Regions from separate parts of the Nocardioides sp. DN36 genome, predicted to be linked through region 2. Evidence: predicted binding sites of a transcription regulator. Region 2 holds the regulator's gene; the other holds the start of a gene.
What was found. Region 2 encodes HrcA, which represses chaperone genes, less so after heat shock. Its sites were predicted from a motif close to TTGGCACTCGNNNNNNNCGAGTGCCAA; they were not measured.
Positions count from the first base shown of each region.

Region 1: groES (co-chaperone GroES) is a predicted target of HrcA. The motif match lies at 3,312-3,338, and genes of this name have one in related genera.

Region 1 is NZ_AP043823.1:4,500-12,419, forward strand. Features, by position in the region: gene ACZ43H_RS01005 (S-(hydroxymethyl)mycothiol dehydrogenase) at 1-414, shown strand, start outside; gene ACZ43H_RS01010 (MBL fold metallo-hydrolase) at 438-1,049, shown strand; gene ACZ43H_RS01015 (cobalamin B12-binding domain-containing protein) at 1,089-2,105, shown strand; gene ACZ43H_RS01020 (class I SAM-dependent methyltransferase) at 2,113-3,273, opposite strand; gene groES (co-chaperone GroES) at 3,502-3,795, shown strand; gene groL (chaperonin GroEL) at 3,872-5,500, shown strand; gene ACZ43H_RS01035 (hypothetical protein) at 5,621-6,871, opposite strand; gene ACZ43H_RS01040 (SigE family RNA polymerase sigma factor) at 6,865-7,410, opposite strand; gene ACZ43H_RS01045 (hypothetical protein) at 7,449-7,661, opposite strand; gene ACZ43H_RS01050 (GNAT family N-acetyltransferase) at 7,778-7,920, shown strand, end outside.
Region 2 is NZ_AP043823.1:729,284-737,203, forward strand. Features, by position in the region: gene hemW (radical SAM family heme chaperone HemW) at 1-797, shown strand, start outside; gene ACZ43H_RS04400 (DUF4870 domain-containing protein) at 802-1,335, opposite strand; gene ACZ43H_RS04405 (DUF3097 domain-containing protein) at 1,457-2,305, opposite strand; gene ACZ43H_RS04410 (hypothetical protein) at 2,367-2,552, opposite strand; gene ACZ43H_RS04415 (MBL fold metallo-hydrolase) at 2,587-3,456, opposite strand; gene hrcA (heat-inducible transcriptional repressor HrcA) at 3,530-4,543, shown strand; gene dnaJ (molecular chaperone DnaJ) at 4,593-5,762, shown strand; gene ACZ43H_RS04430 (16S rRNA (uracil(1498)-N(3))-methyltransferase) at 5,762-6,502, shown strand; gene ACZ43H_RS04435 (winged helix DNA-binding domain-containing protein) at 6,526-7,572, opposite strand; gene ACZ43H_RS04440 (GNAT family N-acetyltransferase) at 7,595-7,920, opposite strand, start outside.

The DNA of each region.
Region 1 (7,920 bases), 720 kb from region 2:
CACACCGTGAACAGCAAGGAGACCGACCCGGTCGCCGCGATCCAGGAGCTCACCGGCGGCAACGGCGCGGACGTCGTGATCGACGCGGTCGGGCGTCCGGAGACCTGGCAGCAGGCGTTCTACGCGCGCGACCTCGCCGGCACCGTCGTGCTGGTGGGCGTTCCCACCCCGGACATGAAGATCCCCGAGATCCCGCTGATCGACGTCTTCGGCCGGGGCGGCTCGCTGAAGTCGAGCTGGTACGGCGACTGCCTGCCGTCGCGGGACTTCCCGATGCTCGTCGACCTCTACCAGCAGGGGCGGCTCGACCTCGACGCGTTCGTCACCGAGGAGATCGGCATCGACGACGTCGAGGCGGCCTTCGAGAAGATGCACGGCGGCAACGTGCTCCGGTCCGTGGTGATCCTGAAGTGACCGCCTCCCCGGGAAGTGCACGCGTGGACCACGCCGTCTCCAGCGGCACCTTCAGCCTCGACGGCGAGACCTTCGACGTCGACAACAACATCTGGGTCGTGGGTGACGACACCGAGTGCGTCGTCATCGACGCACCGCACTCGGTCGACGACATCATGGCCGTGGTGGGGGACCGCACCGTCAGGGCGATCCTGCTGACCCACGCCCACGACGACCACTGCCGGGTCGCGCCGGCCCTGCGCGAGCGCACGGTCGCACCGATCATGCTGCACCCGGACGACCGGCCGCTGTGGGAGCTGACGCACGGCGACGCGGAGACCGGGGAGCACCTCTGGGACGTCGACCTCGCCGACGGTTTCGAGATCACCGTCGGGGGTACGACGTTGCGTGCCATCCACACCCCGGGGCACGCCCCGGGGGCGGTGTGCTTCCTCGCCGCGGACCTCGGCTGCGTCTTCACCGGCGACACCCTCTTCCAGGGTGGCCCCGGAGCGACCGGCCGGTCCTTCAGCGACGAGGAGCAGATCAAGCGGTCCATCCGGGACCGTCTGTTCGAGCTGCCGGCCGACACGGTCGTGCACACCGGGCACGGCGACGACACCACGATCGGCGCCGAGCAGGAGGCGCTGGGCTGAGCCACGCCCGGGACGGCGCGCGACGACGGACGGAGATCGGTGAACGAGGAGTACTGGCAGGCGCTGGAGGCGGGTGACCGCCACGCCGCCCTCGCGGTGGTGAAGCGGCTGCACGAGTCCGGGAGGTCGCCGCTCGAGATCATCGACGAGCTCGTCGTCCCGGCGCAGGAGCGCGTCGGCGAGCTCTGGCTCGACGGGGCGTGGAGCGTCACCGAGGAGCACGCCGCCACGGCCATCAACGAGGGGCTCGTGCACTGGCTCGGGTCCTTCGTCCCGGAGCCCGAGCCGGACCGGCCGCTCGTGCTGGTCTCCTGCATCGAGGGCGAGCGGCACGCGCTCCCGGCCCTCGTCATCGCCGAGGCGCTGGGCATGGCCGGCTACCGGGTCAGCTACGTCGGCGGCGACCCCGAGCCGCACGACCTGCTGCGGCAGGTCCTGGTGCTCAAGCCCCGGGCGGTGCTGTTCAGTGCCTCGCTCACGTCCTCGCTGGCACCCCAGAAGAGCCTGTTCGGCAGCATCCGCGCGATCGGGATCCCGGTGCTGGTCGGCGGCCGGGCGTTCGGCAGCGACGAGCGGCGGGCCACCTCGCTGGGCGCCACGGCCTACACCCACGGCGTGGACGACGCGCTCCGGCTGCTGGAGGAGCTGCCGGAGCGGCTGCCCTCCGCACCCCGGCCGCCCGAGGGTCCGGCCGACGTCGAGGCGGCGTGGATCCTGGCGCACCGTCCCCAGATCACCCCGGCCGTCGTGCGCGCGGTCGAACGTCGGTACGCCGTCGAGGGCGACCGGCCCCGGTGGTGGACGGAGCTCGAGGGCCACGTGGACCACGTGCTCGGCTGCCTCGCCGCGGCGCTGGTGACCGGCGACGAGACGATCATGATCGAGGTGCGCGACTGGTTCGGCCGGGTCCTCACCCGGCGTGAGGCCGACCCCGGTCTGGTGGAGGAGGTGTGGCACCTCCTCGCGGGGCCGCTGCGCGGCCACCCCCTGGCCCGCGTGTTCCTCGCCGGGTCGGCCGCCCCCAGCGAGGGTGGGGTCTCCGAGCCGTCGGTGTGACCGCTCCTCAGAGGGGGCGGACCAGCAGCGCCGTCCCGTGGCCGGCGACCCGGGTGAGCACGATCGTGGCGGTCTCGTCACCCCGGAGCGCCAGGCGCTTGCGCAGCTCGTCGGGGACCACGTTCACCCCGCGCTTCTTGATCGTCAGCGTGCCGACACCGCGCTCCCGCAGCGCGGCACGGAGGGCCTTCTCGCGGTAGGGCAGCTCCTCGAGCACCTCGTAGCCGCGGGCGAAGGGCGTGCGCGTCTCCGCGTCCGAGGTCACGTAGGCGATGTGCTCGTCGACCAGCCCGCCGCGCACGAGCGCCCCGACCGCGGTCACCAGGCCGGCCCGGATGACGGCGCCGTCCGGCTCGTAGAGATACCGCCCGACCGGCATCACCCCGGCGCCCGGGTCGTCCTCGTCGGTCAGGGTGGCCAGCCCACCGTCCCCGATGACCGTTGCCCTCCGGGCCGTGGTGGCGAGGCGCCCGGACCACAGCGCCGCCTCCTTGACCTCGCCGTGGTCGCTGACCCACTCGGCCTCGACGCCCTCGGGCAGGAGCTCGTGGGGGATGCCGGGGGCGACCTTCACGCAGGAGTCGCGGCGCAGCAGCTGCTCGACGAAGGGCCACGGGGGCGTCCAGTCGTCGACGTCGAACGTGCGACCCCGTCCCGAGCGACGCGCCGGATCGGCGAAGGCGACGTCGAAGGGCGTGGTGTCGACCTGCGTCGCGTCGGCGACCTGGACGGCCCCGTCGAGGTCGAGGGCGGCCAGGTTCGCCGCGGCCACGGCCACCCGGACCGGGTCGAGGTCCACACCGGCACAGACCAGGCCCCGGGAGGCGAAGGCGACGAGGTCCCCACCGATGCCGCAGCCGAGGTCGACGACGGTCCCGGCCGAGGACGCCTCCACCCGCGCGGCCCGGTGCCGCGCGACGGGCAGGCGGGTGGCCTGCTCGAGGCCGTCGGGGGTGAAGTACATCCGCGGTGCGAGGTCGCCGAACTTCGCGACGGCCCGGCGGCGGAGGGTCGCCTGCGTGAGCGCGGCGGCGACGTGCGCCGGGTCCGCCGTGCGCCGCAGCGTGCTGTGGGCCCGCAGCGGGTCGTCGTCGGCCACCTCGTCGGCCGCGGCCAGCAGCCGCTGGCCGTCGTCGGTGAGCAGCCAGCGGAAGTCCTCGAGCTCCATGGCGACGATCCTCCCAGAGCGGCCGGTCCGGACCTTTGCTGGCACTCATTCAGGGCGAGTGCTAACGTCTGGACTGGCACTCTCACCATGAGGGTGCCAGCGCTTGCGAGCGAAGTGCGACCCCCGCGACGGCGTACCTCCCAGCAAGCCCCAACGTCCGGAGGACTCCCGTCACCCGGAGTGCTCCAGCCCTACGTCAGACAAGTGGAGAAAGTGGAGGTCGACATCGTGTCGGTCAACATCAAGCCCCTCGAGGACCGCATCGTCGTCAAGCCGCTCGAGGCCGAGCAGACCACGGCGTCCGGCCTGGTCATCCCCGACACCGCCAAGGAGAAGCCCCAGGAGGGCGAGGTCGTGGCGACCGGTCCGGGACGCATCGACGACAACGGCAACCGCGTCCCCCTGGACGTGGCCGTCGGCGACAAGGTCATCTACAGCAAGTACGGCGGCACCGAGGTCAAGTACGGCGGGTCGGAGTTCCTGATCCTCTCCGCCCGCGACGTGCTCGCTGTCGTTTCCTGATTTCCCTGGGTCGTGTGCCTGACGACGCGCCTCGGCGCGCTCTCAGGCACACGACCCGATCTCTTTGAGGAGAGCAATGCCGAAGATTCTTGAGTTCGACGAGGGCGCCCGCCGGGCGCTCGAGCGTGGCGTCGACGCGCTCGCCAACGCCGTCAAGGTGACGCTGGGTCCCAAGGGCCGCTACGTCGTCCTCGACAAGAAGTGGGGCGCCCCCACCATCACCAACGACGGCGTGACCGTCGCGCGCGAGATCGAGCTGGACGACCCGTTCGAGAACCTCGGTGCGCAGCTGACCAAGGAAGTCGCCACCAAGACCAACGACGTCGCCGGTGACGGCACCACCACCGCGACCGTGCTCGCCCAGGCAATGGTCCACGAGGGCCTGCGCGCGGTGGCCGCCGGCGCCAACCCGATGGGGCTCAAGCGGGGCATGGACGCCGCGGCCGAGGCCGTCGGCGACGCGCTGCGCGAGGCCGCCCGCGAGGTGGAGTCCAAGGAGGACATGGCGTCGGTCGCCACGATCTCCAGCCGCGACTCCCACATCGGCGAGCTGCTCGCCGAGGCCTTCGACAAGGTCGGCAAGGACGGCGTGATCACGGTCGAGGAGTCCAACACCATGGGCACCGAGCTGGAGTTCACCGAGGGCATGCAGTTCGACAAGGGCTACATCTCGGCGTACTTCGTCAGCGACCCGGAGCGCATGGAGGCCGTCCTCGACGACCCCTACATCCTCCTGCACCAGGGCAAGATCTCGGCGATCGCCGACCTGCTGCCGCTGCTGGAGAAGGTCATCCAGGCCGGCAAGCCGCTGTTCATCCTGGCCGAGGACGTCGAGGGCGAGGCCCTCTCCACCCTGGTCGTGAACAAGATCCGTGGCACCTTCAACGCCGTCGCGGTGAAGAGCCCGGCGTTCGGTGACCGCCGCAAGGCGATGATGCAGGACATCGCGACCCTGACCGGCGGTCAGGTCGTGGCGCCCGAGGTCGGGCTCAAGCTCGACCAGGTCGGCCTCGAGGTCCTCGGCCAGGCGCGCCGCGTCGTCATCACCAAGGACAACACCACGATCGTCGACGGCGCCGGTGACGCCGCCGAGGTCGAGGGGCGCGTCAACCAGATCAAGGCCGAGATCGAGTCCACCGACTCCGACTGGGACCGCGAGAAGCTCCAGGAGCGCCTCGCGAAGCTGGCCGGCGGCGTGTGCGTGATCAAGGTCGGCGCCGCCACCGAGGTGGAGCTCAAGGAGAAGAAGCACCGCATCGAGGACGCCGTCTCCGCGACGCGCGCCGCGATCGAGGAGGGCATCGTGCCCGGCGGTGGCTCCGCGCTCATCCACGCGGTCTCGGTCCTCTCCGACGACCTCGGCCTCACCGGCGACGAGGCCGTGGGCGTCCGGATCGTCCGCAAGTCGGCCGACGAGCCGCTGCGCTGGATCGCCGAGAACGGCGGCCAGAACGGCTACGTCGTGACCACCAAGGTCCGCGAGCTCGGCGTCGGCAACGGCTACAACGCCGCCACCGAGGAGTACGGCGACCTGGTCGCCCAGGGTGTCCTGGACCCGGTCAAGGTCACCCGCTCCGCGCTCGTCAACGCCACCTCGATCGCGGGCATGCTGCTCACGACCGAGACCCTGGTCGTCGACAAGCCGGAGGACGAGGACGAGGCCGCTGCTGCCGGTCACGGCCACGGTCACGGCCACGGCCACTGATCCACCCGTCGCGTCCTGACGCGACACAGCACCGGCCCGTCGTCAGCTGACGACGGGCCGGTGTCATTTCCGACCGAGGCGGTCGGGGCGGTGGTGCGGACCCTTCCGGCCCGACCTTCCTCAGCGCAGCTGCCCCAGCCACTGGGTGGCGCCGTGGCCGTTGTTCACAGGGGTGTCCCAGATGAACAGGTCGCCGGTCCAGGGAGCCTCCATCGAGAAGCGTGAGGTGGCCTGGGAGATGCGCACCCACCGGCCGGTGGCGTACTCGAAGACGAAGGTGCCTCCCCGTCGCTGGTTGTAGGACCGGACGACGAGGCCGGCGTCGGTGCTGCCCGCCAGCTCGGCGCCGTCGTCGCGCACCGTCACGACAGGGGATCCGTCGGTGGTCACCACCTGGACCCGGTCGTCGCGGACACCGTCGTGCCGGCCGCAGTACATGCCCAGCACCACGTACTGCGCGGTGCGGTCCAGGGACAGCTGGTTGCACCGGTCACCGGACCTCGGGTCGAAGGAGGACTCCTGCCCGCTGGTCAGGTCGCGGATGTGGACGCCGTCGTTCGGCTCGTTGTGGGTCGTCGTCCAGGTGAGCTCGTCGCCGGCGATCGTGAAGTCGCCGACGACCAGGTGCTCGTCGCGCACGTCGCTCGGGTCGTCGAGCGCCATCGACCACAGGTCGAAGGTCCGCCAGCCCGTGCCGCGCGCGTAGGCGACGTAGAGACGGTCGTCGGGACCGAGCGCCACCTGGTTGTACTCGGCGTCCGGCAGGCCATTCCAGCCGGTCCGGCTCCACCGGTTCGTGGTGCGGTCGTAGGTGACGGCGGAGAGGCTCGTCGGGTCGTCGCGCCCGCCGAGGAACACCAGCCGGTCGCGCCCCAGCTCGAGCGGGCGCTCGAGGGCGAACGGCGGTTGCCCGAGCGAGTCCTGGACGGACTGCTCGGGGTCGTAGAGCGCGTACCGGCTGGTGTTGTGGATCCCGTGCGGGCCGTCCTTGAACAGCACCCACCCGTCGTCGGTGATCCCGTTGTAGTAGACCCCGTTGGCCCGGTCGAGGTTCTCGTTGGTGTGGTGGTCGAGCACCTCGTAGTCGGTGCCGCGGACCGCAGGCACCGCGTCGGAGAGCCTCAGCACCGGTCCGACCGGGGCCAGCTGCCGAGCGGGGGAGGCGGGTCCGGGGTCACCGTCGAACAGCCCGCCCAGCGCCGCCCCGGCGGTGCCGAGGACAGCGACCGCGGCGACGACGCCGGCCACCAGGCCGGTGCGGCGCGCCCGGACCCGGGAACGGCCGCGGCTCACCACGCGCTCCAGGTCGATGTGGTCCGGCGGCGGGGCAGACACGTTGTCGTGCAGCAGCTGCTTGAGGTCGTTCACCACGGGAGGGTCCTTTCCCCGATGACGGCGAGCTCGTCGCGCGACGCGCTCTCGAACATGGACCGCAGGGTGGCAAGGGCGCGCGAGGTCTGGCTCTTGACGGTGCCCTCGCTGCACCCCAGCGCCAGCGCGGTCTCCCGGACGTCGAGGTCCTCGAAGTAGCGCAGCACGACGCACGCCCGCTGGCGTTCGGGCAGTCGTGCCAGCGCCGCCATCAGCGCTGCCCGGTCGGTGACGGCGCGGGCGACGTCCTCACCGGAGGGCAGGGTCGTGTCCGCCTCCACCGGATGCTCCCGGCTGGAGCGCCGGCGGGCGCTGTCCAGGAACGCGCTGATCACCGCCCGCCGCGCGTAGGCGAGCTCACCGCCCTTGCGCGTCAGCCGCGGCCAGGCGACGTACACCCTGATCAGGCCTTCCTGCACGTGGTCCGACGCGCGCTCCCAGTCACCGCACAGCAGGTACGCCGTGCTGCGCAACCGGGCGCTCGACGCCGCAGCGAAGTCGGTGAAGGCGGAGTCGTCCGCTCCGTGCCGCCTGGTCAACGAGCCCCCCGAAACAGGTCCATGCCCACTGAACGTGGTCAGCGGGGAAACGGTTGCACGGCCGGCGCCGCGGCTCTCAGGGGCGCCCGCGGAGCAGTGGGATCCGCATCTCCCGCAGCTCCCCCCGGGACCGTGTCGCCGTCGATCGCCGGGTCGCTCGCCCGCACCGCGTGGGCGGTGTCCTCCTCCGAGGTCATCGTGGCCGCGAAGCCGGTCCGCGGCGGGAGGAGGAAGTAGATCCAGCTGCGCATGCGGCCAGCATCCCAGAGCGCGAGCGGGTGACACGTGCCGGAAACACGACCGACGCCGACCGGCAACGTCGTCCGTGCAGAGTGCGGGCATCCGCACATCGACCGAGGGGGGACCCATGTTGTGGAGAGTTCGTACGACCCTGCCCGACCGTCCGGGCTCGCTGGCCGTGCTCGCCCGGAACTGCGGGGAGGCGGGGGTGAACATCCTCGGGCTGCAGATCTTCCCGGGCATCGAGGCGGTGACCGACGAGCTGGTGCT
Region 2 (7,920 bases):
CGGGTGGCATCAACCGGCTGTCCTTCGGCATGCAGTCAGCGGTCGACCACGTGCTGCGCACCCTGGACCGGACCCACGACCCGCGACGGGTCCCGGCCGTGGTCGCCTGGGCGCGACAGGCCGGCTTCGAGCAGGTGAGCCTGGACCTGATCTACGGCACACCGGGCGAGTCCCTCGCGGACTGGGAGACCTCGCTCGACACCGCGCTGGCGTGCGAGCCCGACCACGTGTCGGCGTACTCCCTGATCGTCGAGGACGGCACGGCGCTGGCCCGCCGGGTCCGCCGCGGCGAGCTCCCGATGCCCGACGAGGACGACCTCGCCGACAAGTACCTCGTCGCCGACCAGCGGCTCGAGGCCGCCGGCCTGGGGTGGTACGAGGTGTCCAACTGGGCGCGCGGCATGCCCGACGACGACAGCAGCGCGTGTCGGCACAACCGGCTCTACTGGACCGGCGCCGACTGGTGGGGCGTCGGCCCGGGAGCGCACTCACACGTGGGCGGCGTGCGCTGGTGGAACGTCAAGCACCCGGCGGTGTACGCCGAGCGGCTGGCCGCCGGCCGCAGCCCCGCGCACGCGCGCGAGGTCCTCGACGAGGAGAGCCGCCGCGTCGAGCGGGTCCTCCTCGAGCTGCGCCTGCGCGAGGGACTGGACATCGACGTCCTGGACGGGCCCGGACGCGCCGCAGTCCCCGACCTCGAGGCCCGGGGACTGCTGGTGACGCAGGGGGAGCGGCTGGTGCTCACGCGCACCGGCCGGCTGCTCGCCGACGGGGTCGTGCGCGACCTGTTGCCCTGACCGGTCAGCTCACCATCCGGATAGTGAGCGGGTAGCGGTACTCCTCGCCGCGGGACGCCCGGACCGAGCCGATGATCGTGAAGACCAGCCACAGGATGCCGACGATCGGCAGCAGGATCAGGCCGACCAGCACGAACACCAGGACGAACGACACGATCCCGTAGATCAGCATCGAGAGCTGGAAGTTGAGCGACTCGACGGCCTGGCGTCGCACGTAGGCCGACTCGTTGCCCTTGGTGAGCATGACGATGAGCGGTCCGAGGAACGCCAGCGCGATCACCGAGGCGACCAGGGCGCTCCAGTGCGCGGCGCACCCCCACGTGATCTCGTCGGGCGAGTGAGCACCCGGCTGCTGGGGCGGGCCGCCGTACGGCGGTTGCTGCGGCGGACCGCCGTACGCCGGCTGCTGCTGGCCGTAGGTGGGTGGCTGGCCGTACGCCGGCTGCTGCTGGCCGTAGGTGGGCGGTTGACCGTAGGGCTGCGTGCCCGGAGCCGGATCCTGCTCGGGGTTCGGCGGCGGGCTGGTCGGATCACTCATCACGGGCTCCCTGGCGGTCGCGGATGGGTCGGCGGTGACGGAGTCGATCGCTCCTCGTCCACCGTAGCCCCGCCGCGCTCCCGCCCGGGCCAGCGACACCGGAGCAGACGACACAGGGAAGTCAGGCGGTCACGAAGTCGATCAGCTCCTCGACCCGGCCCAGCAGCGCCGGGTCGAGGTCGTTGTAGTCGCGCACCCCGCCGAGGATGTGCTTCCAGGCCCGGGCGATGTCGGTCTGGTTGCGGTGCGGCCAGCCCAGCTGCTGGCAGGTGCCGGTCTTCCAGTCGATGTTGCGGGGGACGTCGGGCCAGCGCTCGAAGCCGAGGCGCTGCGGCTTGACGGCCTGCCAGATGTCGATGAACGGGTGCCCGACGATCAGCACGTCCTTGCCGATGGGCGACTTCGCGATGTTCTGCGCGATCCGGCTCTCCTTGGACCCCCGGACCAGGTGGTCCACGAGGACGCCGACGCGGCGCTGGGGTCCGGGCTTGAAGTCGCGCAGGTGGTCGGCGAGGTCGTCGACGCCGCCGAGGAACTCCACGACCACGCCCTCGATGCGCAGGTCGTCACCCCACACCTTCTCGACGAGCTCGGCGTCGTGCCGGCCCTCGACGAAGATCCGGCTGGCCCGGGCGACGCGCGCCTTCGCGCCGTGGACGGCGACCGACCCCGACGCCGTGCGCGTCGCCTTCGCGGGCGCCGCGGCGCGCACCGGAGCGGTCAGGATGACCGGCTTCCCCTCGAGCAGGAAGCCGGCGCCGAGCGGGAAGGTGCGCCGCTTGTTGCGCCGGTCCTCGAGCGTCACCGTGTGCAGGTCGCGGTCGACCGCGACGATCTCGCCCACCCAGTCCGTGGTCACCTCCTCCACCACGGCCCCGATCTCGGCAGGGGCCTCGACGGCCCGGCCGCGCTTGGGGGCGCGCCAGTCGGTGGAGAGGACGTCTGATCCGTAGCGGTCGCGGGAGGTCACCGGACAACGCTAGGTGGCGGTCCCGGTCGTGGCCCGGAGGGCGCGCCGGGTCGGCCGCGGCTCAGTCCTCGAGCTGCTCGTCGTCCCACTCCTCGGCGCCCTTGCCGCCCTCCATGTCGAGGTCACCGGGGTCCACCTCGTCGTCCAGGGGCTGGGCGAGCGGGTTGTCCTCGGTCGGCTGCAGGTCCTCGGGCAGCTCGTCGTCGCTGATGCCCTGCTCGAAGGTCTCGTCGCTGCTGTTGGTCATGCCGGCACCGTACCCACCGGGACCGGCGTCACGCTCAGATCAGCGGGAGCCGCTTCTGGCTGCGGGGGAGGTGCTCGTACCCGCGCTGCACGGCGGTGCCGAGGAGCTCCCGAGGCCACGGCCACTCGCCGGCATCGAGGGCCTGGTCGACCGGGACGCCGCGGCTGGCCAGGTCGCGGATCGTCTCGGCGATGATGCCGAGCTCGTTGCGCTGGTCCTCGACGAAGGAGCGCCCCACGGGAGCGCCGTGGCCGGGGACGACGACCGTGTTCGGGGTGAGCAGGCCCAGAACGATGTCGAGGGTGAGCGGCCAGTCCATCGGCCAGGCGTCGGTGTTGATCGAGGGGTGGGCCGACTCCTCGACCAGGTCGCCGGCGAGCACCACGTCCGCGTCGGGCACGCGCAGCACCAGGTCGCCGCTGGTGTGCCCGCGGCCCGGGTGGACGAGCTCGACCGCGCGGTCGCCCAGGTCGATCACCTTCGCGCTGGAGAAGGTCTGGTCGGGGAGCACGATCTCGGTGCCGACGACGTCCTCGCGGTGCGGGTCCTCACCGGGGGACTCGGCAACCCGCTGCTGCAGCTCCGGCCCCCACTTCTCCAGCTCGTCCCGCGCGTTCTCGTGCGCGTGCACCGGCACCGGCCCGTACGCCGTGCGGAAGGTGGCGTTGCCGAAGGAGTGGTCGAAGTGCCAGTGGGTGTTGACGATGCCGCAGACCTCGCCGGCGCCGAGGCGTCGTACGTCGTCGACCACCTCGGTGGCCGCGGCCGCCGAGCCGTGCGTGTCGACCACGAGGAGCCCGCGCTCGCCGCCCACCAGGGTGACGTTCACGTCGAACCACGCGTAGCGCGCGACCCAGACCCGGTCGGCGACCTCCCTGAACCCGGCTCCCGTGAATCCCGTCATGCCCGGAAGACTAGTAGTCTTGGCACTCAGGACTTCCGAGTGCCAAGACGGGCGTGAGTCGAGAGGAGGCGGGATGCAGGAGGAGCGCAGGCTCGCCGTGCTCCGCGCGATCGTGGAGGACTACGTGTCCACCGAGGAACCGGTCGGCTCCAAGGCGCTCGTCGAGCGCCACGGCCTGGGCGTCTCCCCGGCCACGGTCCGCAACGACATGGCGGCGCTGGAGGAGGAGGGGTTCATCACCCAGCCCCACACCAGCGCCGGACGGGTGCCGACCGACAAGGGCTACCGACTGTTCGTGGACCGGCTCACCACCGTCAAGCCGATGAGCACCGCCGAGCGGCGCGCGATCGCGACCTTCCTCGACGGCGCCGTCGACCTCGACGACGTGGTCGGCCGCTCCGTGCGGCTGCTCTCGCAGTTGACGCGTCAGGTCGCGGTCGTGCAGTACCCCACGCTCTCCCGCTCCACCGTGCGTCACGTGGAGCTGGTCGCGCTCACGCCGACCCGCATCCTGGCCGTGCTGATCCTGAGCACCGGCCGCGTCGAGCAGCGCGTGGTCGAGCTGCCGGCCGCCCTCGCCGACGACGAGCTCGCCGACCTGAGGCAGCTGGTCAACCGGGCGGCCACGGGCGAGGTCATCGCCGACGCCGTGTCCGCGCTGCGCAAGGCAGTGCCACCCGTCGACGGCGCCGCCACCGCGGCCGTCGTCGAGACACTGGCCGAGGCGATGTCCGACCACCGCTCCGACGAGCGGGTCGCGGTCGGGGGCGCGGCCAACCTCGCGAGGTACGGCGACAGCTTCGACTCGGCGGTCCGCCCGCTGCTGGAGGCGCTGGAGGAGCACGTCGTCCTCCTCAAGCTGCTCGGCGAGGCCAGCACCGGCGGTACGGTCACCGTGCGCATCGGTCACGAGGGCCCCTACCAGGAGCTGGCCTCCACGAGCGTGGTCGCGACCGGCTACGGCCCGCGGGACGAGGCGCTGGCCACGCTCGGCATCGTCGGCCCGACCCGCATGGACTACCCCGGCACGATGGCTGCCGTGCGCGCCGTCGCCCGCTACGTCTCCCGCTTCCTCGACGAGGGCTGACCAGCTCTCACCGCACGTCAGATCCACCCCCGATCCAGAAGGAACCGACTTGAGTCAGGACCTGTACGACCTCCTCGGTGTCGCCCGCGACGCGGACGCCGACACCATCAAGAAGGCCTACCGGCGTCTGGCCCGGCAGCTGCACCCCGACGTCAACCCCGACCCCGAGACGCAGGAGCGCTTCAAGGAGGTCTCCCGCGCCTACGAGGTCCTCTCCGACCCGCAGAAGCGGGCGGCGTACGACCGCGGCGGTGACCCGTTCGGCGGCGGCGCGGCAGGCTTCGGGCAGGGCGCCGGCTTCTCGTTCACCGACATCATGGACGCGTTCTTCGGAGGCGCGGGAGGGGCGGCGGCCGGTCGCGGCCCGCGTCCCCGCACCCGACGCGGCCAGGATGCCCTGATCCGGCTCGACGTCGAGCTGGCCGAGGCGGCGTTCGGCGTCACCCGCGAGCTGACCGTGGACACCGCCGTGCTGTGCGGCACCTGCCAGGGCGAGGGCACCGCGCCCGGCACCCACCCGGTGCCGTGCGAGACCTGCCACGGAGCGGGCGAGGTCGCCCACGTGCAGCGCTCGTTCCTCGGCGAGATCCGCACCCTGCGGCCCTGCGCGGCCTGCCGCGGCTTCGGCTCGATCATCCCGGAGCCCTGCCGCGAGTGCTCCGGCGACGGTCGCGTCCGCTCGCGCCGCACCATCACCGTGAAGATCCCCGCGGGCGTCGACAACGGCACCCGCGTGCAGCTCACCGAGCAGGGCGAGGTCGGCCCCGGCGGCGGCTCGCCCGGCGACCTGTACGTCGAGATCCAGATCGCGCGCCATCAGACCTTCACCCGGCACGGCAACGACCTGCACTGCACCGTGACCGTGCCGATGACCGCGGCCGCGCTCGGCACCACGCTCACCCTGCCGACCCTCGAGGCCGACGTGGAGCAGGGCGCCGACTCCGGCGTGGAGACGACCTTCGACCTCGAGATCAAGCCCGGCACCCAGTCCGGCACCGAGCAGGTGCTGCGGGGACGCGGCGTGCCCGGCCTGCGCGGCGGACGCGGCGACCTGGTCGTCACGGTCGTCGTGGACACGCCGACCCGTCTCGACCCGCGCCAGGAGGAGCTGCTGCGCGAGCTGGCAGCCATCCGCGGTGAGGAGCAGCCGACCGGTCAGGTGCGTCCGGGCTCGAAGTCGGTCTTCGGCCGCATCCGCGACGCGTTCAACCAGCACTGATGTCGCTGCCGGTGCACCTGGTGCCGTCCCTGGCCGGCGTCGGGGTGGGCTCCTCGGTCGAGGTGTCCGGTGACGAGGCCCACCACGCGGTCGCCGTACGCCGGCTGCGGGTGGGGGAGTCGGTGGTGCTCACCGACGGGACCGGCCGCTCGGCCACCGGTGCCGTGGCGTCCACCGGCAAGCGCGTGTTCACGCTGGACGTCGCGGAGGTCGCGGACGTCCCGCGCCCCGAGCCGGAGCTCGTGGTCGTCCAGGCGCTGCCCAAGGGCGACCGGGGCGAGCTCGCCGTCGAGATGCTGACCGAGGTCGGCGCCACGCGGATCGTGCCGTGGGCGGCGTCGCGCAGCGTCGCGGTCTGGAAGGGCGAGCGGGCCACGAAGTCGCTGGCCCGCTGGCGCTCCACCGCGCGCGAGGCGGCCAAGCAGGCCCGCCGTTCGTGGTTCCCCGAGGTCGACGAGCTGGCCGCCACCGCCGAGGTCGAGGCGCTGCTGGCCGATGCCGCCCTGGGTGTGGTCCTGCACGAGGAGGCGTCCGTGCCGATGGCGTCGCTGCCGGTGCCTGCCGAGGGACCGATCGTGGTCGTGGTCGGCCCCGAGGGTGGGCTCAGCGAGGACGAGGTCGCGGCGTTCGTCGCCGCCGGCGCCACCTCGGTCCGCCTCGGCAGCGAGGTCCTGCGCACCTCCACCGCCGGCGTCGCCGCGGCCGCAGCGCTGCTCTCCCGGACGACCCGCTGGTCCTGACGCGGCTGCCCGACGGGCCCGGGTCAGCGCGCGAGGAGCGCCTCGACACCGGCGATCTCCGTTCCGAGCTCGGCGCGTTCGGCACGGGTGAGGTCGCGGAAGAGGTCGATCACCTCCACTCGGCCGTCCTCGACACGCCACAGGCCCTCGAGCATCCCGTCCACGAAGATCGTGTGGCCGGTGCCGCCGTTGGTGCCCATCCACCGTCGACGGTTCCCGGGCGTGGTGACCCGGTCGCGGCCTGCGTGCGAGAGCCACAGGTTGTCGTAGGTGCCGAGCAGGCGCACGGGGGCGTGCGTGTCCTCGTCGGCCACCTCACCGTCCGGTACGTCGTAGAGGGTGCGGCCCGACTCGTCCTCGTGGCGCACGAGGTCGGCCATCGCGCGCAGCACGCCGGTGAGACCGGTGACGCCGGACCAGGCGGTCACGTCGGCAGCGGTGGCCGGTCCGAAGGCGCGCAGGTAGCGGCGCACGACGTCAGCGGGGTCCACCACGCAGGAGGACGCCCCGGTCCACCGCTCGACGTGGTCGTAGACGACGCCGCCCGGCTCCTTCCACTTCCCGCGCGGCGGCAGCTGGACCAGTGGCGCGGCGACCCGTGCGAGCTGGGCGAGCGCGGTGGCCGGCAGACCCGGGAAGTGCCGCTCGAGCGCAGGCCCCAGCTCCCTCTGGGGGAGCGGTCCCCGGGCGAGAACCGCGTCGACGGCGCGATCGAACGCCTCCCGGTCGAGGTCCCTCACGGGACGTACGGCCTGGTTGCTCCGGACGGTCTTGTCCATCAGCGGCTGCACCCACGGACGCAGCGCGAGCGCGTCCTCGGGCGTCAGCAGGTGGATGGTGCCGCGCATCGTCAGCAGGCGCACCAGGCCGCGCTCGTCGAGCCCGCGGCTGACGTCGTACGCGTCGAAGGACACGAGCCGGGCGTGCAGGGAGAGGTACGGCGGCAGCGTGTCCTGCGCCTGCAGCCCGACCAGGTGGCGCACCATCGTCGCGACCGGCGCCTCCACGCGCGCGAGCAGGTGCTGGCGCTGCAGCAGCGTCCGGTTCAGCCGACGGGGTGAGAGCAGCACGGCGAGACCCTAACCGGCCCGCTCACCAGGCGTCGCCCGGTCGATCCTCACAGGTCACGTCCACCGTCAGGTCCGGGACGAGCGTCGGGTCCGGGCGCAGGACCATGAGCCCGCCGTGCTCGCCGTCGGGGACGTCACCGCCGGTGGTCCGGGTGAAGGAGACCCCGCGCCACCGCTCCCAGCCGAGCCGCTCGTAGAAGCCGGTGGCCCGCCCGGTCGAGAGCAGCGCCACCGGCCAGCGGGTCCGGATCTCCTCCTGGAGCCTCTCCATCGTGCGTCGGCCGACATGCCTGCCCTGGTGGTCGGGATCGACGGCCACGGCCTCGACGTACCCGACGGTGTGCCACG